3 regions of the Aminipila luticellarii genome follow, and region 3 is predicted to be linked to each of the others. Evidence: riboswitches for the same ligand, from Rfam matches in the RefSeq annotation. Region 3 holds a riboswitch; each other region holds the start of a gene.
The links. A riboswitch is a leader RNA that binds a small molecule or an ion and turns the genes downstream of it on or off. The one in region 3 is predicted to bind cobalamin.

Region 1: linked by a shared signal. The riboswitch ahead of cbiQ (cobalt ECF transporter T component CbiQ) and the one ahead of EQM06_RS04115 (enhanced serine sensitivity protein SseB C-terminal domain-containing protein) in region 3 are both predicted to bind cobalamin.
Region 2: linked by a shared signal. The riboswitch ahead of EQM06_RS03660 (sirohydrochlorin cobaltochelatase) and the one ahead of EQM06_RS04115 (enhanced serine sensitivity protein SseB C-terminal domain-containing protein) in region 3 are both predicted to bind cobalamin.

The regions. Positions count from the first base shown of each region.
Region 1 is NZ_CP035281.1:2,610,773-2,621,628, forward strand. It holds gene EQM06_RS12155 (NAD-dependent protein deacylase) at 1-302, shown strand, start outside; gene EQM06_RS12160 (AAA family ATPase) at 362-1,240, opposite strand; gene EQM06_RS12165 (heavy metal translocating P-type ATPase) at 1,360-3,249, opposite strand; cobalamin riboswitch at 3,476-3,678, shown strand; gene cbiQ (cobalt ECF transporter T component CbiQ) at 3,817-4,656, shown strand; gene EQM06_RS12175 (energy-coupling factor ABC transporter ATP-binding protein) at 4,668-5,498, shown strand; gene EQM06_RS12180 (energy-coupling factor ABC transporter permease) at 5,517-6,278, shown strand; gene EQM06_RS12185 (energy-coupling factor ABC transporter substrate-binding protein) at 6,278-6,607, shown strand; gene pyk (pyruvate kinase) at 6,663-8,090, opposite strand; gene EQM06_RS12195 (patatin-like phospholipase family protein) at 8,160-9,131, opposite strand; gene EQM06_RS12200 (putative DNA modification/repair radical SAM protein) at 9,291-10,805, shown strand; gene EQM06_RS12205 (TIGR03915 family putative DNA repair protein) at 10,786-10,856, shown strand, end outside.
Region 2 is NZ_CP035281.1:770,460-781,315, reverse strand. It holds gene hemA (glutamyl-tRNA reductase) at 1-1,249, opposite strand, end outside; gene cobI (precorrin-2 C(20)-methyltransferase) at 1,280-1,972, opposite strand; gene EQM06_RS03660 (sirohydrochlorin cobaltochelatase) at 2,030-2,827, opposite strand; cobalamin riboswitch at 2,970-3,155, opposite strand; gene hemL (glutamate-1-semialdehyde 2,1-aminomutase) at 3,245-4,540, opposite strand; gene hemB (porphobilinogen synthase) at 4,581-5,564, opposite strand; gene EQM06_RS03645 (bifunctional 5,10-methylenetetrahydrofolate dehydrogenase/5,10-methenyltetrahydrofolate cyclohydrolase) at 5,647-6,495, opposite strand; gene EQM06_RS03640 (formate--tetrahydrofolate ligase) at 6,550-8,226, opposite strand; gene EQM06_RS03635 (methylenetetrahydrofolate reductase) at 8,267-9,148, opposite strand; gene EQM06_RS03630 (ribonuclease HII) at 9,206-9,871, opposite strand; gene ylqF (ribosome biogenesis GTPase YlqF) at 9,868-10,713, opposite strand; gene rplS (50S ribosomal protein L19) at 10,825-10,856, opposite strand, start outside.
Region 3 is NZ_CP035281.1:892,192-903,047, reverse strand. It holds gene EQM06_RS04125 (S-layer homology domain-containing protein) at 1-4,419, opposite strand, end outside; gene EQM06_RS04120 (hypothetical protein) at 4,570-5,145, opposite strand; gene EQM06_RS04115 (enhanced serine sensitivity protein SseB C-terminal domain-containing protein) at 5,322-6,047, opposite strand; cobalamin riboswitch at 6,275-6,481, opposite strand; gene EQM06_RS04110 (hypothetical protein) at 6,599-6,925, opposite strand; cobalamin riboswitch at 7,197-7,410, opposite strand; gene EQM06_RS13095 (hypothetical protein) at 7,528-7,680, opposite strand; gene EQM06_RS04100 (putative polysaccharide biosynthesis protein) at 7,748-9,346, opposite strand; gene gpmI (2,3-bisphosphoglycerate-independent phosphoglycerate mutase) at 9,567-10,856, shown strand, end outside.

The DNA.
Region 1 (10,856 bases), 1.0 Mb from region 3:
TAAAGACACTGGTTCCCACTTGCAAAAAATGCGGCGGGATTGTCAAACCGGATGTGGTTCTTTATGAAGAATGCTTGAACGACGAGGTGATCCAAGGGGCCGTCGACGCCATTTCTAAGGCCGATACCCTGATCGTCGGCGGCACGTCCCTAGTGGTATACCCTGCCGCAGGACTGATCAACTACTTTAGAGGAAACAATCTGATCCTGATCAACAAATCAAAAACACAATATGACCATAAGGCGAATCTGGTCATCTATGATGCCATCGGAAAGGTTCTCGGAGAGGTCTGCGGGATTTAAAGAAGGATTTTCATATAACCCAAAAACAGGCATAGCTGCAACATCAGCTATGCCCATTATTATTTGAACTCCTCTTCATGCTCCTTAAAAAAGTTAAAGTAACTTCTTACATTCTCCAGTTCTGTCCATTTCTTTCCTGCTATAGGTGTTTCATCTAAATCATAGATTTGGGATTCTTTCATGGATAATAAAAAGGGAGAATGCGTAGCAATGATGAACTGACAGCCAAAAAATCTTGCCGAATCCTCTATAAACTTCAAAAGCTTTACTTGCAGCTCCACAGCAAGACTATTTTCCGGCTCATCCAACAAATACAATGCGTTTTCTTTGATATTCTCGGTAAAAAACCAAAAAGCACTTTCTCCGTTAGACTGCTCCCGGATATTTCCCATTAAATTCCTTTTTACATATTTTGAAAAGGTGTGTTTTTTTACATCATTATTTTTCTTTAACTGTTCATAATCATCCAGCGATCTCATTTGAAATGAGGAATATTTGGTTTCCATATACTCATCAAATAAATTTTCTCTTTTGATATCAATTTTCTCATTTACACATCGGACAGCTAGCATATAATCGAATACGTCATCGCTTGTAATAATCCTGCTGTTTCTCCAAATAGAAAACGAACTGTTTATGGTGTGTTGCTCACAAAGTCCTACATAATCATCAAAAAAGTCGCTTTTATTAAAATACGTTCCCCTCTGAATTTTCATTTTCTCCGCAATGATGTTCAGAATCGTTGTCTTTCCGGAACCATTTCCGCCGTATAAAAATGTAACAGGCTCAAATTTCAGTTCTTCCAATCCTTTTTCAAAAAATAAAGTGAACGGATATACGGAAGAGTAACACGTTGCTTTCAGTCTCTCCTCATTTGATAAAAAAATTTCCTCGCTCACGTTATCGGGAAAGTGGAAACGATCCAAATATACGGTCATAACAAAATACCCCTATCTTCTTTTAACGTTCAATTCATTGCGGCAGCACCGCACCTCAATCCTTGAAATCATTGTACCACACAAGCAGGGATTCGTCCATGAACCGGCACTTCATAGGCTTATTCATCCTTTGACGTTAAGAGCAATGCAGAGTTGATTACCACCGCCACAGAACCCGCATTGTGAACCAAAGCCCCCAGAACAGGATTTAGTATGCCCATTGCTGACAGGATGACGGCGAGCAGATTCAGACACATAGAGAATACAATATTTACCTTAATTTTCCTCATAGTTTTCTGCGAAAGTCTGATCAAATATGGGATTCTCTGGATATCGTCACCGACCAGTACCGCATCGGCAGCCTCCACCGCGATACTGCTCCCGATCCCCCCCATTGCGACTCCGGCATAAGCGGATTTCAAGGCTAACGCATCGTTGATTCCATCCCCGACCATGCAGACAGGCTTGTTTTCATCCGTATACCTTTTAAGCTCTTTCATCTTATCTTCCGGAAGCAAATTCGCTTTGACCTTTGAAATGGCTACCTTTTCTGAGATATCCTGAGCAGCGTCCGAATTGTCTCCGGTGAGGAGCAGGGGTTCTATGTGAAGGCTTTTCAATTTGGAGATCATCCTCTCCGCATCCTCCCGTACCGTATCGGACAGGGCGATAAGACCAGCCATGTGCCGGTTTATTCCTATGTAGACCACCGTTGCACCTTTCTTCAAATAATCCTCCGATATATCTTCTATTTCCTTCGATATAAAAATTTGTTCCTGCTGAAATAAGTCTGGTTTCCCTATCAGTATTTCCTGCCCGTCAATCTGTGCTCTCACTCCCTGCCCGGCCAGTAAGATAAAGTCCTGCGGCTCCAGCATTACTTTCTTCTCAGATTTTTTTATAAGATCCTGCTCACGTAACGCTCGATAATGAGCACAAATAGATTTTCCTATAGGGTGCTCCGAGCGCTGCTCTGCGGTGGCTGCATAATATAGCACCTTCTCTTCAGAAAGGCTGTCGTTAAAGCTTTTCAGTGCAATCACCTTTAGTTTGCCGTAAGTAAGCGTTCCGGTCTTATCAAAAGCCATGTGTTTTACTTTGGCAAAGCGTTCCAATGCGTCACCCGAACGAATGATGATACCATACGCTGCGGCATTGCCGATACCGGCCATAATCGCCGTAGGTGTAGCTAATATAAATGCGCACGGACAAAATACGACCAAAACGGTGACCGCACGAATCCATTCCCCGGTAACAAGCCCTGTGATGACTGCCGCGCCCAATGCAGCCCACACCATCCAGGTGGCCCATCTGTCCGCCAGGCTTATGATAGGAGCCTTGTTGGCACCGGCCTCTTTCACCAGTTTGATCATCCGTTGAAGGGAGCTGTCCTCACCAACTTGAGTGGCCCTCATGGTAAAGGTGCCGTACTGGTTGACTGTCCCGCTGGTCACCGGATCTCCGGCTGTTTTATCTACCGGCAGAGATTCGCCCGTCATGACCGACTGGTCAATAGAGGTCTGCCCCGATAAAATAACACCGTCTGCTGCAATGGCTTCCCCCGCCAGCACTACTAATATATCGTCAACCTTTACCTGCTCCGCCGGGATTATCTCTTCCCTGCCCTTTCGAATCACCCGGGCGGTTCGCGGAGTAAGTTTCATCAGATTTTCTATACTTTGGTTGGCTCTTTTAGATGTTCCGTTCTCCAGCAGAGTCCCTATGGCCATGATGAAAGCGACCTCTCCGGCAGCAAAATATTCCCCTATAAATACGGAAGCTACGAGTGCAATGGAAACAAGAACATCGGCCTTTATATCGTGATCCACCACCAAGCCCTTGATTGCCCCAACAAGGATGGGAATCCCGCATAAGACAATGGCTGCCCACGCCGGGTCAAAGGGTAAGGCTCCTTCCTGCCAGTGAAATAGACTGCCGAGCAGTGCTGCTCCCGATAGGATAACCCATATTAAATTACGCTTGTCTTCTTCTATTATCCAGCTTTTCATTTTTTGTTTTGTCCTCCCTTATCGCAATATATTTATCTTTCTATCGGTCTTTCTTGTTGTTTCTGTATCCCCCTATAGGGGATACGAAAACTATATCACGTTTCCTTCTTTTGTCAACCACCCTTTATTTTTGTCAAGGCCTTATTCCCGCAATTTTCTGCAAGAATCCCAATAAAACGCTTCGCACCCTTGACATTAAATACCGGAGGTGATAATATCAAGATGCAACTAAATAGTTATTTTATGTTCCGTCAAATGCGTTTGACGGCTAAGAGGGAAGCAGGTCATAATCCTGCGCGGTCCCGCCGCTGTAATCGGGGAGTCAGAACCTGTTCCAAAAAGGAAGATCACTGAAGCATGAGCTTTGGGAAGATCGGAAGATGACGTTGATCCGTAAGCCAGAAGACCTGCATAAAATTCCATGTAATCCGAAGGGAGATCGGTTTATATCTTTATTGTGTTTTACAGGAAAACGGGCTGTAGCGAAAGCTGCAGTCTTTTTTATTTGAAAGATGCGTACAGGGCATGCCCTATAAATTTCTAGAAATATAGTCGAGGATAAGAAAAATGGAAGAACATATCGTTCCTACGAACAGAAAGCATCATAAACACCATAAAATCGGACACAAACACGGAGAAGGCTCCAGTATTGATTTTTACGCGTATAATTCCGGGATAAGGCGTTGGAATCCGACCTTCAAGGTATCGTTTTCTGCTTTGACATTAATTTTATGCATAGCGCTAAACAATCCATATGTGTCCATCGCCGTCATGATAGCCATGGCATATCTAACGGTAATAAAGGGCCGACTTCCAGTTCACGCATATGTATCCGTGCTGACGATTCCCATTACCTTTATTCTTCTTGGCACAATTATGGTCGGTATTGACTTTTCCACGCAACCGATCGGTCAATACAATTTACATCTGGGATTCTTTTATATTATTACTTCCGAAAAGAGTTTAAAGATGATGTGCTTTTTAATTTTAAAGGTTTTCGGTGCAATCAGCGCAATGGAGATGATGGCTTTATCGACTCCATCCTCAGAAATCATCTGCGTGTTACAGAAGACATATGTGCCCCAGCTCTTTACAGAGTTGATGCTGATGACTTATCGTTATATATTTATTCTGATTGATGTCAACATCAATATCAGAAATTCCGCAGATTCCCGTTTGGGCTTCTGCGATCTAAAAACTTCTTGGAGTACATTTGGAAAAGTTGCAAGCAATATGTTGATCGTTTCCATGAAAAAATCCAACGCCTATTATGATGCCATGGAAGCCAGATGTTATGACGGACAATTTATGGTTCTGGAAGAAACCCAGAATATAAAAGCAAAACAAGTTGTTATAGCAGCTATATTCATATTTTTTCTGTTAGCTTTATGGTACATCACAAAATAGAAAGGATCTTTATGAAAAACCCGATTTTACAAATTCAGAACTTACAGTATTGCTACGGAAACGGAAAAACCGCTCTGCACGACATCAGTGTGGATATTTATGAGGGTGAAAAAATTGCTGTTATCGGCTCCAACGGTGCCGGAAAGTCTACCTTTTTTCTGAATACCAACGGAGTTCTTACGCCGGATGAAGGCGACATTTATTACAGAGGAACTTTAATAACCAAAAAGAATCTGAAGGAATTACGGAAAAATATCGGTATCGTCTTTCAGGACGCAGATAATCAGATTATTGCTTCTACTGTTTTGGCAGAGGTCGGATTTGGCCCGATGAATCTAAAGCTGAAAAAAGAAGAGGTTTTAGAGCGTGTAGAGGAAGCCTTGCGTTATATGAACATTCTTGAATTTAAGGATCGGCCGCCTCACTATTTAAGCGGAGGGGAAAAGAAACGGGTCAGCATTGCTGATATTATTGCTATGAAATCAGAAATCATCATATTTGATGAGCCTACGGCAGGGCTTGATCCGCTAAATGCGGAAATGCTGGAAGAGGTCTTAGGAAAACTTTCTTCGGAGGGAAAAACTATGCTCATTTCTACACATGATGTGGACTTCGTCTATCGATGGGCGGAGAGGGTTCTTGTTTTTAATGAGGGAAAGATTATTGCCGACGGTACGCCATTTGAAATTTTTCAAGAGATCGAAATCTTAAAGCAGGCTAATTTAAAACAGCCCATGCTAATGAAGGTCTATGACTTGCTGGTCGAGCACGCACTGCTCAAAGATGAACAGGTTTATCCAAAGACATTTCAGGAACTACAGGAAGTAATTCAAAAAATATAATAGAAAAGGAGAGTAAATATGAAAATGAGTATGAAAGAAAAAAAACTGATTGTAAGCGTTACTGCTGTCGCTTTGTTTTTCGGTATTACTCCAACAGTAAGCGCAATGCACATTATGGAGGGATATCTTCCGCCTAGTATGTGTATTGTCTGGGGCGTGATCTGTATTCCATTTTTGGTAGCCGGCTTTCTGTCCATTAAGAAAACCCTTGCTCAAAGCCGCAGAAATATTACCATGATTGCTATGGCTGCAGCCTTTGTTTTTGTAATTTCCTCGTTAAAAATTCCTTCTGTGACAGGCAGCTGTTCACATATGACAGGTACAGGTCTGGGAGCTATTCTGCTTGGTCCTAGTGCTGTCAGCATTTTAGGTATTATCGTATTGATTTTTCAGGCTATTCTGCTTGCACATGGAGGATTAACTACATTAGGAGCCAATACCTTCTCCATGGCGATCGCAGGACCATTTCTTTCCTACGGAATTTACATTCTGTGCAAAAAATTACATGTAAATAAATATGTTGGCATTTTTCTTGCCGCGTCCATTGGTGACATATTTACATATTGCGTTACCAGTTTAGAGCTGGCGATAGCCTATCCTTCCCCTACCGGAGGATATATGGCTTCTGTTGTTAAATTCCTTGCGGTTTTCGCTCCGACTCAGCTTCCGCTTGCCATTATTGAAGGAATTCTTACCGTCATTATTATCATGGGTCTTGAAACCTATGCAAAACCGGAATTAGCCGATTTAAGATTTGAAGTTGGAGGTGACACAAAATAATGAAAACGAAATCAAAGGTTATCATTTTATTGATCATTGCACTGTTAATAGCTATTGTTCCATTATTTGCATTGAAAGGCGCTGAATTCGGCGGTTCTGACGATGCGGGCAGCGTTGCCATTTCTGAAATAACAGGAACAGAATATACCCCTTGGTTCACGCCCGTTCTGGAAACGGCCATTCACGGTGAACTTCCGGGAGAAATTGAGAGCCTGTTATTCTGTGTTCAGACAGGAATCGGCGTCGGCATCATTGCCTTTATTATGGGCAGATTGGTAGAACGCTCCAAACAGGAAAAAATACACAACAATAAAAAGAAGCCGCAGTAAGCCGGCAAACATAAGAACCAAAAAACCTTTCCTTTTTACGGGAAAGGTTTTTTTATTAGTGATATACCCCCGCGATCTGAACCTTTAAGATGTTGGTCGTTCCTGTTATTCCAATCGGAACGCCTGCGGTCAGAACGACGATTTCACCGGTTTTTACATAGCCGGCTTTACTTGCGGCGGCTACCGCAGAGTTAAACAAGTCACGGGTATTTTGATATTCCGGGATGATAAGCGGTGTAACGCCCCATGCCAGATTCAGCTGTCTCCAGACGCAGGCATTGCTGGTGCATCCTATGACAGGACAATCCGGCCGATACCTGGAAATCATATGTGCCGTTCTGCCGGAGGCGGTTACTGTAATAATAGCCGCAGCATTGAGATCCATGGAAGTCGTACAGGTGGCATGTGAAATAGCTGTGGTCACATCCGGTTTTATAATGTCTCGATTTTGCGCAAATCGGCTCTTATAATTGATATCCTCTTCTGCACGCTCTGCAATCCGAACCATGGTCTGCAAGGACTCTACGGGATAGGCACCTGCTGCGGTTTCACCGGAAAGCATGATGGCGCTTGTCCCATCATAGATCGCATTGGCAACGTCTGTAGCTTCTGCTCTTGTTGGCCTTGGATTTTTCATCATGGAATCCAGCATTTGCGTAGCCGTTATAACAATTTTACCTGCTGAAATGCACTTCTTAATAATAATTTTTTGGAGAACCGGAACATCCTCCAGCGGGATTTCAACTCCCATATCTCCTCTTGCAACCATGACCCCATCCGAGACTTCAATAATTTTATCAATATTTTCAACGCCCTGCATATTTTCAATTTTAGCGATGATCTGTATGGTATTGCAATTCTGCTCTTTTAAGATCTTCCGAATAGCCAGTACATCTTCAGCTGTTCTGACAAAAGAAGCCGCAATATAGTCCACATTCTGCTCAATCCCAAATAAGATATCATCGTAATCTCTCGGGCTTATAAATGGCATAGAAAGGTTAGAATTCGGCACATTGACACCTTTATTGTTAGATACCGGACCGCCGTTCTCTACCTCACAGACAATATCTGTTTCCCCGACCTCCAGAACCTGAAGCTCTATAAGCCCATCATCTATGAGGATTTTCATTCCGGCATGTATGTCCTTCGGCAAATCCTGATATGTAATGCTTACCATATCCTGATTTCCAATCATGTCTCTGGTGGTCAGTGTAAATTTTTGTCCACGCTCTAAAATAATTTTATCCTGCTCGAATTTGCATATTCGGATTTCCGGCCCCTTGGTATCCAGAATAGCAGCAATGGGGAGGCCCAGTTCATCCCGCATCTGTCTGATTCTGTGCAAGGTCTCCGCGTGTTGTTTGTGATCCCCGTGAGAGAAGTTCAGCCTTGCCGCATTCATGCCCTCCAGCATCAGTTGTCTCAATATTTCATCGTCCATAGTTGAAGGACCAAGCGTGCAAATTATTTTTGTTTTCCTCATAGATTATCACCTTTCCTTTATATCCATTTGAACTATCTGCTTCTCTTTACTTTTCCATATACTTGTAGTTTACCACAACAATTTGTTCTTTTCTATATACCTTTTGGCCAGAATTTCTTCTTCAACTAAGCTTGCCGGACTATTGGTCATGATCTTTTTTACTTTTATTTTTAACTCGTCTTTCCAGTCTTTTGTTCCGTCCTCATTTGCTGCTTCCCTCAAATGGTTATCGAGAATTTCCTTGCTGTAAATCAGGGTCGGATCCAATCCGAAAACGGCCGCAGCCGCATCCGCTTCCTCCAGCCCGCTCTTTGCAAATTCTCCCTTAATAAATGTGTATTTTTCTCCGGAAAACACATTAAAGCTTTTCATAGCATCCAAATAACCCAATCGAATGATTCTCTTTGTGTTTTCGGGATTAAAGGCAAAAAAACTGCCCAAAGACCATTTACATGAAATCTTTTTTAAGGAATCGCTTTCCTTTAAGGTATCTTTTTTTATAATACCTGCTGCGGATAAATCCACTGCTATAACATTCTCCGCTCCCCTTTTCAACGCCATGGCTACCGGAATATTATCAAAATAACCACCGTCTATAAATTTTTTATCATCAATCTCATGGGGACTTATAAAGGGAAAGCAAGCCGTGCTTGCTAAAATGTAATCCACCAGCTTCCCTTCAGGGATTTCCTCTATAAAAACACAATGGGCCTTAAATACAGGAAATTCTACTGTTACAATGCCATATTCTGTTCGGCTGGAGCGAATTTGCTCCTCTTGCAGATTTTGCTCTAAAATCCTTTTCAGTTCTTCTTTTTCCGTGAACTCGGTTATGGTGCCTTCTTCTATTTCACTCCAGATTTTTTTAGCGGTTTCAAAGTCGTTCTGTGCAACCAATGCTCCGTTGACCGCACCGATGGATGTGCCTGTAACCATATCAATTTGGATTCCCAGCTCATTTAATGCCTGCCATACACCGATTTCATAAGCACCTTTCGAGCCGCCGCCCCCCAGCACCAGTGCTGTCTTCCCGTTTTGCATCGTTTCCTCCTTTTGCCACACCGTATAAACATTTCAATTCATTATATTATATTCTGCAAAATTGTCAAAATTTATTATTTGAACATAAGTTCTTTTGATGGTATAATAGAACAAAAGTTCTTAATTGTAAAAATTATTATTTTAAATAGGAGGAAATCTATGGATCGTTCCTTGATGGATAAGCTTCAAATTTTAGCGGACAGTGCAAAATACGATGTGTCCTGTTCTACTAGCGGCGTAGAAAGAAAAAATGCAGGGCGAATGGGAAATGCCGCCTGTGCGGGCATCTGTCATTCCTGGTCTGCTGACGGCCGGTGTATTTCATTGCTTAAAATACTCTTTACAAATAAATGTGTTTATGACTGTGAATACTGTGTGAACCGCAGGAGCGCCGATGTAGAAAGGGCTTCCTTTGAACCCTCGGAGCTGGCCGATTTGACCATGGAGTTTTACAGAAGAAACTATATAGAAGGCTTATTCTTAAGTTCAGCCGTAGAGCATTCTCCCGATTATACTGCTGAAAGAATATTACAATGCCTTTCCCTGTTGCGGTATGAATATGGTTTTGCCGGTTATATCCATGCCAAGATCATTCCCGGCGTATCTCAGGAACTCATTCATGCCATCGGTATGGTTGCGGACAGGTTAAGCGTGAATATTGAACTTCCCACCGGGGAAAGCCTCCAAAGACTTGCTCCGCAGAAGAAGGTCAACGCTATTTTTTCTCCCATGAAGCAAATCACCACTACTTTGATTGAGCAGAAAGCTTTAAAAGGCCCCGGTACTATGTTTAAAGGGAAAAATATAAATAATCCGCTGCACGATCTCCAGCCGATGGGCAAAGAGCTTATTCAGACGGAGGGCGCCGACGCTGACATGGGCGATGGCAGTCTGTACCAGATCAGCAGCCCAAAAGAAGGCCACTCTCTGATAAAAGAACCCCGCTATAAATATAAAGAACGGTTTGCTCCCGCCGGCCAGACAACACAGATGATCATCGGGGCGGGAACCGAAACAGACCGGCAGATCGTTAAAACTTCGGAAAGCCTCTATCGTTCTTTTAAGATGAAACGTGTATATTTTAGTGCGTATGTTCCCGTGCGGAATTCACCGCTCCTTCCCTCTCTTTTTACGGCGCCTCCGTTGGTGCGGGAACACCGGCTCTATCAGGCAGATTGGCTGTTGCGGTTTTATGGATTTTCCGCAGATGAAATGTTTACCGATGCAGAACCCAATTTAGACTTAGAATTGGATCCAAAGATTACATGGGCTTTGAGAAATATTCATTATTTCCCCATTGAGGTGAACAAAGCATCCATGGAAGAGCTCTTACGGATTCCCGGAGTGGGCACGACTTCTGCACTGCGCATAATTCGGCAGCGAAAAGTGTGTGCCGTAAAGTACGAGGATCTGAAAAAAATGGGCGTAGTTTTGAAACGCGCCCGGTTTTTCCTGACCTGTTCAGGAAAGTACTACGGCGGAAAGGATTTAATACCGGAGTATATAAAAGGGAAGATTTTGAAAGCGGATGGAATAAAAAGTCGCTTATTGCCAATAAACGATGAAATTCAGATTTCAATGTTTTCTCCTGAATCCTTCCATCTGCCGGCCACGCCACAAGATTCTGTATCATTGCAAAGGAGCTTAGAAACAAATGGTGGATTACTTATATGACAGCAGCTTTGAAGGTTTTTTAACATGCGTTTACTGTCACTATTATGAAGA
Region 2 (10,856 bases), 120 kb from region 3:
CCAAGCACTGCTCCCAAAGTTCCTGCGGTAACTGTTCCCGCAGCCCGTACAGCAGCTTAGAGGTAGCTTTCCCGGCAGCCTTCTCTGCTGCCAGAACCGAATTTTCGGAATCCTCTTCTATTTCAGAAGCTGTATGGATGAATCGTTGCTCCGCATCCTCTGAGACCAGATTCACGATTTCCTGAATCTTAGGGATATACTGTCTGAACTCAAACCATCGGTCAAGCTCCTCCTGATATTCCGTCAAGATGTTGATGGCCAGCTGAACCTGTTCCGCATTTTCCTCTCGGGAGCTGCCGCTGTTCATAGAATCAATGTCAAACAAGTTTACGTAAGGCATTTTTGCAATCGCCGGATCCACATCCCTTGGAACAGCCAAATCAAATAGGTAATATTTATTTTTTCCTTCCGAAACCGCCTTACCGGTTATGCAAGGAACCGAAAAAAACTCCTGAACCTCTTCTGAACGCAAGGTATAATGGGGGCTTAAGGTCGCACTCACTATGACCTGTTTTCCCTTGATCTGAGAAATTCTGTCGTCATACGAAACCATGCTGCACCTTTCCGGTACAATGGACTCCTGTTCGTCCATTCCATGCATTTTCCGCCGCAAAGTCATGGAAACAGAAGCTCCGCATGCCACCAGCATATTCACCACGAGCTTTCCCATCTGCCCGTTTCCGATGACCAGACAGGGAACTCCTTTTAAATCGCCCAGTTCTGATTTTAAAATATCGATCACATTACTTGCGGAGGAACGGCTTATCATAGACAGACGCACCTCTGTCTTGACCTTTTTCCCTGCTGCCAGTGCCGTTTGAAAGACCTTTTCCAGAGCCATATCCGCACAGCCTTCTTCTCTGGCCATCTGCAATGCTTCCCGCACCTGTGAGATGATCTGATCCTCCCCAAAGATTTTTGAATCAAATCCACAGACCAGCTTAAGAAGATGTTCTATAGCCTGACGGTTATCCCTCTCTATAAAATATTCTTCATATAAGCTGGTATCTATTTTTTTAATTTGACAGAGCATGTCATAAGGACTGATCTTATTCAATTTTTCGTTATCGCACTGACTGATCCAAAGCTCTGTCCGATTGCAGGTGGAAAGGAGTATGCAGCCTTTCAGCTGAAACCGTTTTTTCATTTCCCCGAGAGCTTCTTTTACTCCTGCTTTTGTAAAGGAAAAGGCCTCCCTGTAGTCGAGCGATGCTTTGCTGTGATCAATGCCTACCATTCTAATACGCATTCCGATTCGCCTTTCAAATGTATCTGTCCTCTATTTTTTATCTCGGACGATGAGTACGGAAAAATAGCTGGCATTTTCATCAATGGCCTCTATATTTTCAAATACCCGCTCACCTTCCATGCCGCAGCGTTCCACCATTTTAACGGTAGGAGGATTCTCCATGGAATGAATATATTCTTTCAGCTTTCCTATGGATTTTCCGCTCTTCATCAGAACCTTGGTTCCTTTCATCAGTAAGGCCTCCTCGGTTCCCTTATAAGAAGCCGGTATAATATGCAGAGCCTCCTCCCCTTCGGTCAGGCTGTCATTCAATCTGGCTGAAACCGCACAAAAAGAAGGAATGCCCGAGAGAATTTCTGTTTCATATCCGGCATCCCGCACCCGATTATGAACATAGGCGTATGTGGAATAGATCGTCGGATCTCCCAAGGTCAGAAAGGCCACATTTTTTCCTTCGTCGAGCCATTTTTTCACCTGTTCTGCCGCCGCATCGTGACTGGCTTCGAGCTTTCCCCTGTCTCTGGTCATGGGCATATCCAGCTCTGCCACCAGCTTTTTATCTAAATCCGGGATTGCACCCTTCGCTATGGTATACGCCACATTGATACTCTGACCGGACTTGGGAATGGCTACAATATCACATTCCTCAATTACCCTCACCGCTTTTAATGTCATGAGTTCCGGATCTCCGGGTCCGACACCTACTCCATATAATTTTGCCATTCCATTCCTCCGCATTTCCTTTTTCGCTGTTTTCCTTGGTTTTTCAACACTAATCGTCTATTCACAATCAGCTGTATGATCTAAATACATTTTTTGTATTCCCGTAAATTCTCCGATTCCTCTTAGGATGCAGGTCACCTTATATCCCGCATTTTTAAAGAGGACTTTCCATGAATCTTCCTGCTCTCCTGCCATATCGTTGACCGCATGATCTCCGGCCACTACCATAAGCGGCATCAGCACGACTTCATCCGGTGCGTAGTCCTTTACCTGTTTTAAAACCAGACTCACCTCCGGATAGCCTTCCACAGTACCTACGAAGACATTTTCATAGCCCAATGCCTTAAATCGGTAATCCAGTGCCGCATAGGCGGCATCCGAGAAATGTCCTGTCCCATGTCCCATCAGAACCAACGCCGTCTTAGCCGCCTGATCTGCATTTTTTTTCTGATCCAATTCCGGTACTTCCGCCATAATTGCTTTGCAGACTTCATCATAGTCTCTGGAAGAGGTCAGGAGAGCCTTGCCCACGGAAATAGCGTCAAAGCTATTCTTAAAGGGCGTGATCTGCTCCATCATCTTTTCGTATTCTTCTCCGTTTATAATATGGGTAGGCTGCACCAGCACATCTTTAAATCCGTCTTCTGCTAACCTTTCCATCGCTTCCCGAACATTGTCCACATGCATGTGATCACGGGTTTTAAGAACCTTCATAATAATACTGCTGGTAAAGGCTCTTCTGAGCTCCCTGTCCGGGTAAGCTCTGCTTATAAATCGTTCAATTTCACCAATAGTCTTTTCTCTGGTCTCCTTGTGACTGGTCCCAAAGCTTACGATCAATAGGGCTTTCTTCATTTCATTTAACCTTCCTTAAAAAAAATCGCCATTCTGAAAATCAGAACAGCGTAATACGGGGGCTGACAATAAGCCCCTCTTATTACACTTATTCATCCTTCGCAAAAAAAGTGTAACCTCTGTTGCAGTCTGAACGACCGAACAGAATCCGATACCGTAGGCAGGTCTTCTGACTCTGGCGTCAACATCGTACTCTCCTTCCCATTTTTACACAGTGGCTTCATGAAGCACGACTCTTCCATTACAGCGGCGTGACCGCGTGGGCTTTTACCCAACTTCCCTATTCTCCCGGTAGGAATCCCCGGGCACCTACAATATTTCTCTATTGTCCAATATATTGTAACACTAAAACAGGGGGTCGTACAACCCCCTAAATACATTCTATACAGCCTGCTCCATTGAAAGGCAGTGCCTGTTTTATACGCCAAAAAATACAGCCGCGTCGGACAACGTTTTTTGGATATCCGCTTCCGTATGCTGATCTGAAATAAACATGGCTTCGAATTGGGCCGGTGCAAAATAATTGCCATGCTGAATCATATATCGGAAATATTCTGCATATCGCTTTAAATCTGACGTTCTGGCAGAAGTATAATCGGTTACCTGTCCGCCTGTGAAGAACAGGGTTCCGATGGAGCCGATATGATTGACCGTGCAGTCCACTTTCGCCGCAGCTATGATCTCCTTAAGGCCGCCGTACAACATTTCTCCCAGGGAATTAATATGCTCATATACAGACGGATTTTCCTTTAAGCAGGTCAGTTGAGCAATACCTGCCGCCATTGCCACCGGATTTCCGCTCAGTGTACCCGCCTGATACACCTTCCCTACCGGTGCTACACATTCCATGATGTCCCGTCTGCCGCCGTAAGCCCCTACCGGCATACCGCCTCCAATAATCTTGCCGAAGGTCGCCATATCCGGCGTCACACCAAACAGCTGCTGCGCCCCGCCGGGTGCTAATCGGAAGCCGGTGATTACTTCGTCGAAAATCAGAACAGTCTGATGAAGATCACAGATTTCACGAAGGTTTTTCAGGAATCCATCTTGCGGCAGAACCACGCCCATATTGGCTGCGACTGGTTCAATAATAACGGCGGCAATATCTCCTTTGTATTCTTCAAACAATTTTTCTACGCTGTCCATGTCGTTGTATCTTGCTGTCAGCGTATCCTTTGCACAGTTTTCTGTAACACCTGCGCTGTCCGGCGAGCCGCCTTCCGCAATCAATGCGGAACCTGCTTTCACTAAAAGACCGTCGCTGTGCCCGTGATAGCAGCCTTCAAATTTGATGATCTTATTTCTTCCCGTGTAGCCTCTTGCCGTGCGGAGGGCAGACATGGTGGCCTCCGTCCCCGAATTTACCATCCGCACCATCTCAAAGCACGGAATCATCTCGCAGGCGAGCTTTGCCATGGTAATTTCCCTTCCCGTGGCGGCACCGAAGCTAAGTCCATGGACGATTGTTTCCTGCACAGCCTTTAAAACTCCGGGATTGTTATTTCCAAGGATCATCGGCCCCCATGAACCAATATAATCGATATATTTATTTCCGTCCGCATCGTAAATGAACTGAGCGTCTGCTTTTTCTATAAACCTGGGAGTCGTGCCGACTGCCTGAAAGGCTCTGGCCGGACTGTTGACTCCACCCGGTATGTAGTGCTTCGCCTCTTCAAATAAACGTTCTGATCGATCTGTCTTATTGTTCAACATTTGCATTTCCTCCATACGTATCCAGGTGCCATCTGATAGGTTAACCAATTTGTCCGCTCTGAATCATTTGTGCCGCTTCTTTGGCAAAATAAGTGATCAGCATATCTGCACCCGCTCTGAAAATGCTGGTCGTCGTTTCTGCGATAATGGAAGCTTCATCTACCATGCCGGCCATTCCCGCGGCCTTGATCATAGCGTACTCGCCGCTCACGCTGTAGGCCGCTACCGGAACATCTATATTATCCCGAACCTCTCGGATAATATCCAAGTAAGACAGGGCAGGCTTCACCATGATAATGTCCGCGCCCTCCTCCAAATCCAAAAATACTTCTTTCAACGCTTCCCGCCTGTTGTGATAGTCCATCTGATATGTTTTTCGGTTACCTTTAAAGTTATCTGAGCCTGCGGCTTCCCTGAAAGGCCCGTAAAAAGCAGAAGCATACTTAGCGGCATAGGACATAATCGGCGTATTTTCATAGCCGGCTTCATCTAAAGCGTCCCGAATAGCCAGCACTCTGCCGTCCATCATATCAGAAGGCGCCACCATGTCTGCACCGGCTCGAACCTGCGATACTGCGGTCTGTGCCAAAAGCGGAAGTGTTTTATCATTATCCACGGTCTCCCCTTTCAAAATGCCGCAATGCCCATGGGATGTGTATTCGCACATGCATACATCTCCGATGTAATACAAGTCCGGAAAATCCTTTTTCGCCGCCCGCAAGGCTTCCTGTACGATCCCGTGCTCGTCATATGCTCCGCTTCCGCATTCGTCCTTATGAGCAGGTGCCCCAAATAAAATGATATTCCTCACACCTGCTTTTGATACGGATTCCAGTTCTTCTCCCATGGTATCTATGCTGTACCGCTTCTGTCCCGGCATGGTAGTGATTTCCGTGCGGATATCTTTTCCTTCTTCTATAAAAATCGGATAAATCAAGGAGTCCTTTGACATTCTCGTCTCTCTTGTCATATTCCGAATTTTTTCGTCTAATCTTAATCTTCTAGGTCGTGCTAATATATCCATCCTTGCTCCTTCTCCTAGAAAAAACGACCCGTCATAATGATCAAGGCCGCTCTTTCCAATTTGCTGTTATATTTATCAAAATTTAGATTGTTTTCTTTGCTGCATCAATTACGTGCATCATCAGCAGGCTGGTGGTCACTTTGCCGACTCCTCCCGGCACCGGTGTAATCGCTTTTACAATGCTCTGTGCCGCTTCAAAATCTACATCGCCACAAAGCTTTCCATCTTCCGTCATATTGATGCCCACATCAATGACCACCTGCTTCTCACTCAGATATTCAGCGCCAATGGCCTTAGCCTGTCCTGCCGAAACTATTAACACATCGGCATTCCGGCAGATGGTTTCCATATCCTCTGTCTTTGTATGGCAGATAACCGGTGTTCCATTTTTTTCCAGAACCATCATAGCCGCAGGTCTTCCTACTACTAAGCTTCGTCCGATGACGGCCACCGTTTTGCCGGTTATATCGATTCCGTAATGGTCTAAGATTTCAATACAGGCTCGCGGCGTACACGGAGGATAGCCCAAATCGGTTCCCGTATAGACTCCTGCCATGGACTGATCTGTGATCCCATCCACGTCCTTACACGCCAGCAAGGCTTTTCTTATAGTATTGTCATCAATATGATCCGGTAACGGTCTAAATAATATCACACCGTGTACCGTCAGGTCAAGGTTTATGGCTGCTATAACATTCAGCAGCTGCTCCTGCGTAATGCTCTCTTTAAAAAGATATTTTTTTACATCCACACCAATAGATTCTGCACATTTAATCGCACCCTTTTCATACGAAACATCCTCTACCTTCGCCCCCACTCTGATAATTCCAAGAGTAGGCGTAATCCCTTTTTCTTTTAGAAGTAATACTTCTGCTCTAAGCCTTTCATTTACAGCATCTACTACTTCTCTGCCATTCAATATCTGTGCCATAAACTACTTTGCTCCTTTCTGCTTGCCTTTATCCGGTCTTTCACCGTTTCTTTGTTAAAACAGTCCGGATATTTTTCCGGTGTTATCCACATCAATCTTCTCCGCTGCGGGTACTTTAGGCAGTCCCGGCATGGTCATAATATCTCCTGTCAAGGCGACAATAAACCCTGCTCCGGCTGATACTTTTAAATTCCTGACTGTCAGCACAAAGCCCCTTGGTGCTCCCAGCAGCTTCGCATCGTCGGAGAAGCTGTATTGGGTTTTCGCCACGCAGATCGGAATATTTCCAAAGCCCAGTTCCTCTAACTGAACCAGCTGTTTCCTTGCAGCCGGGGTAAATGCTACTCCGTCTGCACGATAAATTTTGGTCGCGATCGCTTCTAATTTTTCTTCAATGCTCATGTCCAAAGTATAGCTGTACGAAAAATCATTGGGCTGGCTGCATAATTCTACGACCTCTTCCGCAAGAGTCTTTCCGCCTTCGCCGCCTTTTGCCCAAACCTCGCTCAGCGCAACCTTTACACCCAGCTTCCTGCATTTTTCCTCCACCATGGCCAGCTCAGCGGGGGTATCGGTTGGAAAGGCGTTGATAGCAACCACTGCCGGCAGCTTAAATACTTTTGTAATATTTTCAACATGCTGTAACAAATTCGGCATACCCTTTTCAAGAGCCTCCAAATTTTCATTATTTAGATCTGCTTTGGCAACACCGCCGTGATGCTTTAGGGCGCGTACAGTGGCCACGACAACGACTGCCGAAGGCTTGATATCAGCGGCTCTGCATTTGATGTCCAAAAACTTTTCCGCTCCCAGATCTGCTCCGAAGCCGGCCTCTGTAACCACATAATCTGCCAATTTAAGCGCCATTCTTGTGGCCATGATCGAATTGCAGCCATGGGCAATATTTGCAAAAGGCCCTCCGTGAATAAATGCAGGATTATGCTCTAATGTCTGAACCAGATTTGGTTTCAAGGCATCCTTCAGCAAGGCCGCAATAGCACCCTGTGCTTTTAAATCTCCTGCCGTAACCGGTCTATCGTCATAGGTATACCCGACAATAATTCGCTTTACCCGTTCTTTCAAGTCTTCAATATCCTTAGCCATACATAAAATAGCCATGATTTCGCTTGCCACAGTAATGTCAAAGCCGTCTTCTCTGGGAGAACCATTCGGTTTTCCTCCCAGCCCGTCCACTACAAATCGAAGTTGACGGTCATTCATGTCCACACAGCGTTTCCAGGTAATCTTTCTGGCGTCAATATTCAGCTGATTTCCCTGTTGAATGTGATTGTCCAGCAAGGCTGCCAAAAGGTTGTTTGCCGCACCGATGGCGTGCATATCTCCTGTAAAATGAAGATTAATATCTTCCATGGGAATCACCTGAGCATAACCGCCTCCGGCAGCACCTCCCTTTACACCGAATACAGGACCCAGAGAAGGCTCCCTCAAAGCAACAAGGGCATTTTTATTGATTTTTCTCAGCCCGTCTGCCAATCCCACCGTCGTGGTGGTTTTTCCTTCTCCCGCCGGAGTCGGCGAAATCGCTGTCACTAAGATCAGCTTGCCGTCAGGTCTATCGCTTGCATCCCGCAGGATATTATAATCTACTTTAGCCTTATAGTTTCCGTAAAGCTCCAGATACTTTTCATCCACTCCGGCTCTTTTCGCAATTTCACTGATATGAAGTGCTTCCGTTTCCTGCGCAATCTGAATGTCACTCTTAAATTCCATCATCCGCCCTAACCTTTCTGACTCTTGAAGTTATAAACTTTTATCGGCAAAGATCCGATGCTTGGAGAATGTCCACAATGTCCTTATATTTATTTAAGGAATAGATATGCAGCCCATTTACTCCAGCCGTTTTATATCGTAAAATCTGTTTGATCGTATATTCTTTTCCTGCTTTTTTAAACTCTTCCGGATTGTCTCCATACTTTCCGATGATTTCAGCCAGCTCTCTGGGTATGGAACAGCCGTTTGAAACCGTCATGCGGATAATCCCATCCTTGGAAAGAGCGGGCATGATTCCCACTATGACCGGCAAATGGATCTGCTTTTTCCGAATCTGATCGATAAAGCTCTCATAAGCCTCCACATCGTGACAAAGCTGAGTAATTAAAAATTCCGCACCACAATCCTGTTTCAGTTTCAGATACTTTATATCCTCTTCCAGGGAAACCGCCTCCATATGTTTTTCAGGATAGCAGGCCGCCCCCAGGCACAGACTCGGAAAATTTTCCCGAATAAAAGAAATCAGCTGGCTGGCATTATTAAAGTCTCCATTGGTTCCGTCTAGCCCATGGGGAATATCCCCCCGCAGTGCCAGTACATTTTCCACGCCCATGGAAACATACTCTCCGATGAAATCGTGCACGCCTTGTTTTGTGTTTCCGATACAGGTAAAATGAGGCATCACGTCATGCCCGCTTCTTTCAATCATGTCGCACAGCTCCGTACTTCTGCCTTTATTCGTACCGCCTGCCCCGTAGGTGCAGCTGATGAAATCCGGCTTGAACCGATAAAGCTGATCCAGTGTTTCTTTTAAAGGCTCTAAAGACTGTTCTATTTTAGGTGGGAATACTTCAAAGGAAAATGAGGCTCTCTCTTTTAACAATCCACTGATCTTCATACCATTCCCTTCCTTTCTTTCCACTTGTAAGCTCCTTTATAGCTTACCTTCTGGGGAAAAGCTTGTCAACAATTTACTCCCCTATCCCAACACCTTTTTTAAAAAAGTTTTTCTATGTATTTCGCAAATTCCTGCTTTCTCTATGCCGGCATAATGTGCTTTCGTCCCGTATCCTTTATTTTTTTCAAAGGCATAATCGGTATATTTTTCTGCGTATTCCACCATCATCCGATCTCTCGTTACCTTTGCTACAATAGAAGCGGCCGCAATGGAAACGCTGCTGGCATCTCCCTTGATAATTCCGGTTTGGGGAGTATCCATCCCTTTTAAGGTCAGCGCGTCTATCAGAATGTGCTCGATTCCCTTTTCGCCTTGTTTCTTTAGTTTTTCATCTGCCTTCAGGATCGCTTCTGTCATGGCTCTTTTCGTTGCTTCTAATATGTTAATTTCGTCTATGGTATGGTTGTCCACCATGCCTATGGCATAAGCGATTGCTTTTTCCTTAATTTTTTCAAATAATTCATTTCTCTTTTTTTCCGACAGCTTTTTAGAGTCATCCACCCCAAGAATATCAAAGTCCGGCGGAAGGATGACGCAGGCGGTGACCACAGGGCCTGCTAAGGGTCCTCTTCCTACCTCGTCAACACCTGCTATGAAGCAAAGTCCCTGTCGGTACAGCTCCTCTTCATATCTTTTCATTTCTTGAAGCTTTTCTTTCAGTAAAGCTTCCCGTTCTTCCTTTTTCATGCTTCCTCACATTGCTCCAGTGTAATTTTACCTATGATTCCCGATCGGAACTCGTCCAAAACAGTTCTTGCGGTTCGCTCATAGTCTATTCTTTTTCCGGACAGGATGAACCCCCGCTTGGAAGCAATGGCTTCCATGGTGTCAAGAGGCATTTCGCCCAGCTCGATCAGTTTATACCGCTCCATCAGTTCTTCCGGGTAGTTCTCCTGTAACACTCCTATCAATTCCAAAGCCAGTGAAGACAGATCCATCGTCTCATCCCGGATGGATCCGCAGAAGGCCAGATTTAGACCGACCTCCGGATCTTCAAATTTTGGCCATAAAATACCCGGTGTATCTAAAAGCTGCATACCGTTAGACAGGGTCAGCCATTGTTTTCCCCTTGTCACCCCCGGCCTGTCTCCTGTTTTCGCACTCTTTCTGCCCAGAAGCCTGTTTATCAGAGAAGACTTTCCTACATTGGGAACACCTACAATCATCATTCGCAAGGTTCTTTTTCTGGATAATTCCTGATTTCGGGCATCCTGATATTTCGTCAGCAGACTTAAAAGGCTGGATACACCATTTCCGTTCATGCAGTTCATCGGAACCACAAAATGGCCTTCCTCCTTGAACTGCTTAGTCCATCGGTCATTTTCTCTGCTGTCGGCCAAATCCATCTTGTTTAAAATAATTACCCGCTGCTTTCCCCCTACCAAATCGTTGATAATGGGATTCCTGCTGGATACGGGTATCCTCGCATCGATTACCTCTATGACCAGATCCACCATTTTCAGGTTTGCCTGTATTAATTCCCTGGTTTTTTTCATATGACCCGGATACCAGTTTATATTCTCAATCATGCCTTCCCCCCTAACATGTACTATTCCTTTATACGATTTACTTTTTATCTATTATAATACATATGCTTTAAAAAAATAAGGGATCCCGAAAAAGGGACCCCTCGATTTTCACTATACGTGCTTGCTCTTAATTTTAGCAGCCT
Region 3 (10,856 bases):
GCTTTCTTGCTGACCTGCCTTAAGCTTATACGGCAGTGAAATCTTTATACTCTCACCGTCAAAGCTGCTAATATTTTCTTTTCCGCTTATGATAGAAACCTCATAAACCGTACCATCACCTGTAAGCTTCTGCTGTGATGTGGATAAGGCGGATTGTTCCAGCTTTTCAGCGGATTGTTCCAGCTTTTCAATAGAAATTATTGCCGTTGTTCCGGTCATCTGAGAAGCAATAGAATCAAGCACCTTATTCGGAAGCGTTACATAGCCCTCCGGCGTTTGGAGTTTCAAGTCTGCTTTGGTCTGCTTGGCAACTGCACTTAGGGCTTCCTTGTTTAATTCAATCCTGACTGCCGTCACTTCTCCCTTGATAACAGGCGCAATAACGATATCGCCGCCTGTCTTTGTGCTTACGATAGCATCCTTCAAGTCTGATAACGTCAAGGAGACGCTGGCTGCCCCATTACTGATTTTTGCAGTTGGTTCAAGCCTTACATCCGCCGTTTTCTCTGCAGCAGCAGTACTTCCTCCGCTCCATTTTTCACTGCCTTCCTCTTGGGTATAATCATCTGTGTAATGCCATACGATCTTTGAACCATTTGAAACCTTGCATGCTTTTAAGCCTACTGATGGATGGGTGCCATCTACCACATACATCCACCCGGAGTTTGGGCCATTATCAAATTCTCCCAGCCATTCACCATCTGGATTTTTAATTTTAGAAACATAATTACTGTCTGCTCCTACTGAATCTAAACCATACTGTGCGAGCGCCCTTGTGAGCACCTGATAAACCGTTACAGACGAACTGTTAAAAGTATAGGAAGTCTCTGGTATCCATGTTTCAAATTTTCCTTTATTCTTGGCATAAATATAAACTGGTGTGGTGTCACCATGTTTCTCACCTCCGAGCAATTTAAAGGTCACTGTCATGGTTTTTACTGGATCTGTCGGGTCTGACAATTTTTTGATCATTTCCTCTGCCGCTGTCAATCGTTCTAAAACAGAAGTTCCAGCCCAATCAATCCACGTTTTTTGTTCTGCTGTCAAAGCATTATAAGCCTTTCTCGCTGTTTCTACTTGTGATTTATCGTCTAAAGTAATAATAAGCGAACTTGGCAGTGCTAAAATTGTCTCAAAAGCAGATTGAGCATCATTTCCTGCTTCCAAACCAATAATCGCTCCTTGGCTGTTTCGGAACTTCAATAAAGTGGCTGCATTAGCTGTTTCCTTGTTTGTTTGAGACAGTCCTTCATAAAAGTCACGAACAGCAGCAATGCTTTCTTTGTCCTGAGCTGTAATACTTTCAGGAAGTGCATTAACCATGTCATTGAACATATCCAAAGGACTTCCTACTAAGACATCTGCTTTCAGTCCTGTATCTATAGCCGACATAGCTTCATAGAGTGCAAAGTATTCCTTCCCGCATTTGGAAATGTTGTTTGTGTCTTCTTCAGCTGTTTTGGCTGCCGTTAAAGCACTTTGTACGGCATTTCTCTCAGTCTCACTGCCAGCAGAACCGCCCATCAAGGCCTGTCCGTCTTTCAGAAGCTTCTCATACTTAGCATCCGTCAACGTATATCTCTGCCATACGTTGCTGCCATGGAGAATATCTCCCAAAGCAATGATCACATCTTTGCTGTAGCCAGAAAAACCTTGCCGATTATAGTTAAACTCGCCATCTTCCAGCATATACTCCTGCTTTAAAGCAGTTAAAGGGTCTCTTCCGCAGGCCGCAAACAAGCTTCCCTGCACATCCATACCCGCTCCTGCAATACCGGTCATCACGCACCCATGCGTCATGGTATTAATTGTAAGATAGGATGGGTGTTTGAACATACCTATTTCCTCACCGGAAGTCATCTGAGTGTTCACTATGCTGGATGCCCATCGAGCAATTTCCAGCGGTGTCATATACTCTGCGGCGGCAGCCATCGCCCAACCTCGCATATCCAAATCGCCGCTGGCCGTCATCGCCTGATTCTTTACAGCAGTTTTTAAAGCTTCGGGTATTTCTGCTCCTGCTGCTTTGAACGCCATAAGAGTCCAAATATTATTGGCAAACGGGCCAAAGTTTCCTGTGCCGTCATTTTCTTTCATCAATTCCGCTACATAATCCGTTCCTTTATAATTATACGGATTCTGTCCCAGCATGATCAGCTCTAAAATTACCGCGGCATAATCGGTAGCCTGCCTGAAATTGTGCTTAGTCACATCGTAGACGTAAGAACCTTCCAATGCTTTCAGTGCATCTTTTTCTTCTGTTACATTCTCGGGATCCATGGTGGAGATGGTCTTATACAATTCCCAATAGCTATCGGAAATATCCTTCTTCTCTTCTTCTGGCCGACTATTCCACCCTGACAGCATGTCTTCCGCATAAGCGGCTGTTTGCTTATTTACCTGAAACAGGGGTACTGTCGCTCCGCCAATTCGGGTCAAAAATATGTATGTCTGCTTAGAAATGCCGTCAGCCGCTGTAACCACCAGCTTGTGCACAGGAAGAGAAGCATCCAGACTTATCGTGCCTTTTTCTCTGTTCACCCCATCCACAGCAAAAGTAATCCCATCAGGCACATCCACCATAAAAGAAAGTTCTCCTTCCGATGAAGGCAAATCTACATAATAGTTATATACTCCAGACGAAAAAACTGCCGGTGTCTCGTCCTCTGTAGCCAAGGTTCCGCCGTTGACGGTCAGTGAATTGATGTCTGTCTTGCTGGAAGCACGGACAATTTTAATGGTATGCGTCTTCTCAGTACCATCTGCCGCTGTCACCTTGACCAAAATCTCGTTCTTATGCCATGTATTGACTGGAGTGAACTGATTGCCCCATGGGGCTCCGTCAATCATTGTAATCGCCGCTACAGTAGGAGTGTCTGTATTTCGATTTGGATAATCATAAATATAGTCCTCTCCTTCAGCAGAACTCAAGGTGTCCACCACCTCAGCTTTTGCATACGGGTCGGATGTTTTCAAATTCAAAAGAATGGTTTCATGAGTCCAGCCAATTCCGTTGCTAGGCTTAGTCTCATTTACAATTCCATTCAAGAAAAACCTCTGATCTGCCATTTTGGGCATTTTTTCTGGCAAGGCAATCACATACCCCTCCCCATCTTCTGCCACCTGAGCCGGATAAGCGGATTGAGCCGGGTTGTTGTTATTTGAAGTATACTGAGTCACACCGATATAAGAAATATCCGTATTATTAGACGGAGGATCAAGTTCTTTTTCCTCTCCTGCATAATAAATTAGATAGACAAATCCCTGATAAGCATATGGTAAACTGTTATAAAAGCCTCTTTGAGCAAGGTTTTTTGTATTAGCAAAGTTCGTAGCCTTCAAATCACTGTCGCCACTATTTGCACAAAAAAGTGAAACAACATTTAACCCCGGTTTTAAGTTTAAATTAGGGCTATACCGTTCTTCATTTTCGTTGCTGGCTGTATCAAAGCGAACTGGATCGCTGCCATTCAGGCTGACCCAATTCTGATCTGCCACCATCCATTTTAAACTCTTTTGTGTTTCATCCCGAGCTGTAATATTTCGATGAACCTGCAGTTCTACCGAAGAAGTATCTTCATCTGCCTCATAAATCCGGAATAAACTGTTAAGATCACCGTCTACCGGCTTCATATCGGTATTGAGATCTACAAGGTTAACCGCATCCAGTAGAGAAACCGACAAAGGATCAGTAGCAGATTTCACATATGCAAGAATCCACGTATAGGTTTTCTGATTACCATCCTCCGCCGTAGCTGTGACCTGCAAAGCATATGCACCATCATAAGGATAATCAAGTGTGACCTCAAAATCTCCACCAAAATCTTTCGGTTGTTTTGTAATAGTCCAGAACTTTCCAGTCGACTGATTCGTCGTACTATCCCCATTTAGGATAGGATGGCTTATACTGATGGAAATCAGCGAATCAGATGCAAAGTGTCCCGTGATAGCCTTTCCAAGAAAGGTAGTACTTGTAGTTAATACCCATACTGAAGGATCTTTTTTCAAAGGCTGTGCTTCGTCAGAGTTGAACAGAACCTTTTCCAATGTAATTTCCTGCGGATCAGCAGCTTCTAAAGTAACAGGGGCTATGCCCTCCTCCGTCTTTTGCAGCGAGAGCTCTGTTGTCTCCTGAGCCTTTTCTGTATCACCCGAAGTCTGTTGACTGCCGTCTGTTGACAATTCCTGCGGCTCTTGAACTGCTTCCGGTATTTCTTCTTCTGTCTTTTCTTCTTGCATCCCCTCATTTCCAGACTGAGATACTTCTTCCTGTGCCGCAAGCTGGTCTGTCACGCCGGATTCTTGACTCACGGCTTCTTGCTGCTCCTCTGCAAAAACATTGCTCACCGGCAAGGCTGACAGCAGAGCTATGCAGCAGAGCAAACAAGTCCATCGTTTTATTTTTTCTCTATATTTCATTTTATGTTTCATCTGTTTAACCTACAATCTATAAATAATAACGAAAAAATCTCTATAAAGCTCAGTCTTCAAGGACTGAGCTTTATAGAGCAGTCAACAGTTCTTTTTACAAAAAACCATCATCCATTGGTTTGATACTAAAACCTGTTTTTACCAAGTCTCGGTGTTTTCCTGATATACAACACGAACTACGTCTCCGTCTTTAATCTGAACATTGCTGGCATATAGGCTGGTCAGTGTACCGTTCAGATAAATAGACCAGGAGTATCCCTTCCAAGAGTTGCTGGTCGAAGACTCAGTGATAGTACCGATATTAAACAGTGTCGTGATATATGCACCGTTTGGAGTGCTATAAGTATCCCAGCCCATAGTGAATCCGGCCATGCTAGGGCTGTACTGATGATAAGCATTGTAAATGGCATCCATAACGGTCGGATAACCGGCCAGCTCATGAACAGCTCCTGCATCAACTGGGAATTCGGTGCTGAACGCTCCTGCCGACGCATACTCCACAGTTTTACTTACTGCAATAGCCGGAATATCATGGTCAACATCATTGATATCCGTCACCGTTCCTTCTGTGGCTTCAAATTGTACATTCACCGATATAGGATAGGTAGGTGTTACAGGCGTTATACTGCCGGCAAATGCCGTAGCTGACGTTGCGAATACCATGGCTACTGCCATTACGAAAATCATCATTCTGGATCTTAAAATTTTCTTCATTTTATATATCCTCCTTGAACTTTTATCGGCTTATTTAATCAATAAACCGCTCTTCTGAAATAAAATCAACTAGCTAAAAACTCAAGTCAAAACTACCTCCTTCCCTTTTGATTTTATATCCAAACACCGAAGTGCTTGAAACAATTTCATCCGAACCGCCTTCTTTTCAGCAGTCTCTAGTTTTGAACCAACTCATAAATCTGGGTCTGTTTCATATTTTCTGTAGAAAAGTTAGAACTTTTCTGCACTAACTCAAACCGCTCCCCAGACTTCATGTAGGGCTTGACTACTTCCGCCACCTGAGGAAACACTTTCGTCTTCTCTCCGTGGAAATCCATCAACAGCAGCCAATAATCCTCACTTTCCCCTTCTCTTTGTGCTTTTATCATCCATGCAGCCTCGATTTGACGATGTTCTGTAAAAAAACAATTCAAGGCAGCTTTCAATCCTGTAGGCAAGACCTCTGGCGTCCGCAGCATAATCTTCCCTTGAAATTCTTCTCTTTTTAAAGTCATGCCCATGGTTCGTGCATCTATCAGTTCCATAACTTCCCTGTCCAATAGAATATTTTCATCAAAGGGATTGAGTGCCACACCGTTGATTTTCTCTGGAGAATCAATAATCAGATATTTGAGATTTTCATAGGTCATGGAAACCAGATTTTCTCTTTGAAAGCGGCCTATGTTTGCCTCTTTGTCTAAAAAGGCCGGGACAAATTTTCTTCCTTCACCGGTCAGCAGCAAAGCAAAGCCTTTTTTGTTGCCGTCAACCGCTTGGGGCACTCTAGGAATCCATAGCTCTGTTTTCACCAGTTCCTTAAAAAACTGGTCTTCACAGGCTCTGGTTTTTTCCTGCATGAGCAGCTTATATAAATCTATTAGTTGATTTTTTCTATCTTCCATGTGATGCCCTCCCTTTTGCTCCATTTGTCCACATCTGTCTTATCACTTTGCCTGTTAATCATTTATTTAGGGTAATATTTTGTGAGAATCAAATGATTTATGCAAACAAAAAAACTGTGACCTTACGTCACAGTTCCGTTTTTAACTGTATTCTAATGCACTTTAAACCGTTGCTAAACAAACCCACACCTTTTTCAAGCGTGCTGTTAAGTTTTTTTCCCTTACCGAGGACTGTTTAAAACTATGTCTGTTTTCTGACTCGTGCATCCTCATCTTTCGCCTGCCTTCCCAAGTTCTCACTCAGTGACTGCTCATCTTAAGAGCTACGGCTCAGACTCCTCACTTACAGCGGCGGTACCGTCCCGGACTTTCACCGGAGTTCCCTTTACCCACATGCGGTTTCCCGCTGCGGTACATAAAATACATTCCAAATTTTCACTTTTTCTTTGTTTACTTCATACTATCAACAAATTTCTGGTTTGTCAATCTGTATTCCCAATTATTTCATTCCTAAGATTCGTCTTTTTTCGGCATTTCTATCTCATCTTAAGCTATGCCCTGAACCAATGATTGAAGTTGCACAGAACCCTTTCTTTGGGCCAAAACAGGCAAAAACTGCCATAGGGTTCTCCCAAGCAGGCCCATACCTTTTCACCGTTCTCAATCGCCTGTCCAAAGGTCAGATTGGGAATCATCAATTTAATATATTCGTTTTCTTTATCCCTGATAACCTTCCCCTCTTTAATCGGATTTTGCTTAAACTCTTCCAATTTTTCCCTAAGGTTTTCAATGGTAGTCTTTCCGGAAACAACATCAGAAAAAACATCCACATCCACACAGGATACATTGTCGGGGTTTTTAAACCAATTAATATTCATCTTCTCTCCTCCTCCAAATCCAAATTGATTGCCTTTTTTAGAATAGAGAGTTTGACATCCATTTTTTATACAATAGAAAGCAGATTTTTTCTACTGTATAAAAATAAGCTGCAGCATAAATGCTACAGCCCGTATTTCTGTGCAATGAAAAACTAAAAAATTTCTAGCAGCTACAACTGCTGAAATTATTATATAAGACCTGCGGCCACATAAATGGGAGCAGGGCTTCAAACGTATTGCTACGTCTAAAAGCTTACCGATCACCCGTCGGCATCCTTTTTCATTTCATGCAGTTCTTCTGGCTCGCGAATCATCATTATTGCCACACCTTCCCAAACTGCCGTTCAGTGGTGCATATACCTTTTCATATATGCTGTGGCAGAACTATCGCTTACAGCGGCGGGACCGCACAGGACTTTAACCTGTTTCCCTCTTAGCTGTTTACTCTGTTCAGAGTAAACAGAACATCAAATGCTCTATTCAATTCTCTATAAACTCATGTTACCATCAGTACTACCTTTTTGTCAACCTCCGATGGAAAATATTAGCCTTAATTCATTTGATAATTTTGATAACTTCATTTGATTTTACTGTCAAAAATTCTACTGCAATTTCCGTAGAATTTCCCGCTGTAATTCCCGAAACATGCTCACATAAAGCTTCTTCGTTTTCAACACAATATCGTACGGCTCATCATATTTATAAACGTCTTCCAGATTATTTAACGCTTTGCTGAAATTCTCAAACTGTTTCATAAAAAGAACATCTCCTTTTACGCTTGGACCGTCTCCTTCTTTTGCCTAGTTGAATCCGCCAATAGCATTATACCAGCTTACATTTTTTTAGAAGCTTTACCAAGGCTCCTCCTTTTGGCAGCAGGATAATCTCATTTTCTTCGATGGCTTTTATCTTGAGCAGCATGATCCCGTATACTGCCGCACCGATGCCAATCGCTACTACGGTAGCCAGACTGTTCCCTATTGCTCCGGAAAGTCCTTTATAAGCTCCGATTACTAACACGAACATAACGATACCGGATAGAAGCGGTTTCCATACAGAAAGCTTTAAATCAAATGTAATCCCAGTCATTTTTTTAACCGCTGCAAAATTTATAATTCCAATGGTAATATATCCAAGTGTACTGCCGATTGCCGCGCCCTCTACGTTCAGCTGCGGCAAGCCCGTTAAAATAAAAGTGGATGCACATTTCACAACAAAGCCCGCTGCTAAGCCCCAGACCGCTATTCCCGGCCTGCCAAGTCCCTGCAGCGTTCCCGCCATAGTTTGAGCGATGCAAAGGAATACAATTCCTATGGCAAGGAAGAACAGACAGCCGGAAGCATTTACCGCACTTTCTGCTTGAAGGGGGTAAATCAGTTTCATAATAGGTTCTGACAGAGCCATTAAGCCAAAGCTGCACGGAACCCCAATAATCATAGCCGTTCTAAGACCCAGCCGCACGTTCATCTTTAAGAAAGCAGTGTCCTTCGTGCTTGCCGCAGCTGCAATGGCTGGTACCATGGATAAAGCCATGGACAGAGCCAGCGCCATCGGAATGTTTATGACCGGACCTGCCATCCCTGTCAGTTGTCCGTAAAGGGCATTGGCTTCTTTGGCGGTAAACCCAACGCCCTGCAATCTTCTCATAACGATTACAACATCTGCAATGTTCATGATCGGCAGGATGGACACACCTATGGTAATAGGAACAGCAATAGCCGCTAAGGTTTTTAAAATGCTTCCCGCACTTTCTTGGCTTGCGTCGCTTGTTTCATTTTTAAGAGGCAGTCTATTTTTCTTGTAGAAATAAATAACAATCAATACAAGAACGCCCGCAATGGGTCCGATGCTTGTCCCAACTGTAGCTCCGGCTGCTGCGTATTCAAGACCTTTGGGAACCAGCATTACGGCCAATACCAGACCAATCGTCACCCTGACCGCCTGTTCCATGAGCTGCGAAGTAGCTGTAGGCCCCATCTCCTGCATTCCCTGAAAATATCCTCTGAAAACTGCCATAATCGGTACAAAAAGAAGCGCCGGGGCGATGGCAAGCATGGCATAATAAGCACCGGGATTGCCCAGTGCATTTACGATAGGCTTTGCCCCAAAGAAAAAGATGGAAGAAGCCACTATACCCAAAAGAAACATCAGTATAAAGGATAATTTGAACACTCGGTGTGCCTCATCACTTCTTCCGACGGCTATACGCTCCGAAGTCATCTTTGAAATGGCGGCAGGCGCACCATTTGTAGAAAATACAAGCAGAAATACATAAATCGGATAGGCTGTCTGATAATATCCCATACCGTCAGCTCCTATGATGTTTCCAAGAGGAATTCTAAAAATTGCTCCCATAACTTGTACTAATAATCCTGCGATGCCTAAAATCGCAGCACCCTTTAAAAATGATTTCTTACTCATCTATATAAATCTCCTCTGATCCTTTGTTTTTATATTTCCTCGATCGTCATTTAGCGCAAACGAATCAATTATATATTATACCAAAAAAAGTGCTCCGGTGTATATGTTTTCTTTGTGAATTTTGTTATACTAATCTTAAACAACTTCAAATTGTTGCCTGTCCTCCAAAACTCTTGTAATCAGGACAGGAAAATAATAAGAAATAGTAAAGAGGTAGAACATGAATAAATTTGCCAGACCAACTATGCTGATGATTTTAGACGGCTATGGAATAAATAAGAATACGTACGGCAATGCCATTGCAGCCGCTTCAAAGCCTAATTTAGACAAAATTTTTGAGAAATATCCGCATACTACCCTAAAAGCCTGCGGACTTGACGTGGGACTCCCCGCAGGGCAGATGGGCAATTCGGAAGTAGGGCATTTGAACATCGGTGCCGGCAGAATTGTTTATCAAGAGCTGACTAAGATCACAAAGGAAATTGAAGAAGGAAGCTTTTTTGAAAACAAAGTAATTCATGAAGCTATGCAGCACGCCATAGAAAACCACTCTGCTCTTCACCTGCTTGGATTAGTTTCGGACGGAGGAGTTCACAGTCACATTGGACATCTTTTTGCCTTATTGGATATGGCAAAGAAAAAAGGGGTGGAGACAGTTTATGTCCATGCACTTTTGGATGGAAGAGATGTACCGCCCAGATGCGCCAAAAAATATATAGAGCAGCTTGAAGCCCACATGAAAGAAATCGGTCTTGGCAGCATTTCAACGGTTGCCGGCAGATATTACGGAATGGATCGGGACAAGCGTTGGGAAAGGGTGATTAAATGTTATGATGCCATGACCTTGGGCAAAGGTGTGCAGGCAAAATCGGCCGTCGAAGCGATTGAAACTGCTTATGATAAGGATCAAAGCGATGAATTCATCGTGCCTGCTGTTATTCAAAGCGGAAACTCTGCCCCTGCTACTGTCAAAGACAAGGATGCGGTCATTATGTTCAATTTCAGACCGGATAGAGCAAGAGAAATAACAAGAGCTTTTGTCAGCGATGATTTTGATGGGTTTGAAAGAAAAAAAGTGATCAAGAATCTGTTCTACGTTTGTATGACTCAATACGATGCGGAAATGCCCCATGTATCCGTTGCCTTTCCGCCTCAATCCCTAAAGAATACGTTGGGAGAATATCTGGCAAAACAGAATCTAACTCAGCTCCGGATCGCTGAAACAGAGAAGTATGCCCACGTCACCTTCTTTTTTAACGGCGGCGTGGAAGCTCCGAATAAAGACGAGGATCGCATTTTGATTCCGTCCCCTTCTGTTGCCACCTATGACTTACAGCCGGAAATGAGTGCATACGGCATAACAGAAAAGGTGCTGGAACAGATTCATAAGGAAACATATGATGTCATCATCTTAAATTTTGCCAATGCGGATATGGTCGGCCATACGGGCGTTTTTGAAGCTGCTGAGAAAGCGGTTGAAGCCCTTGACAACTGTGTAGCACAAATCGCA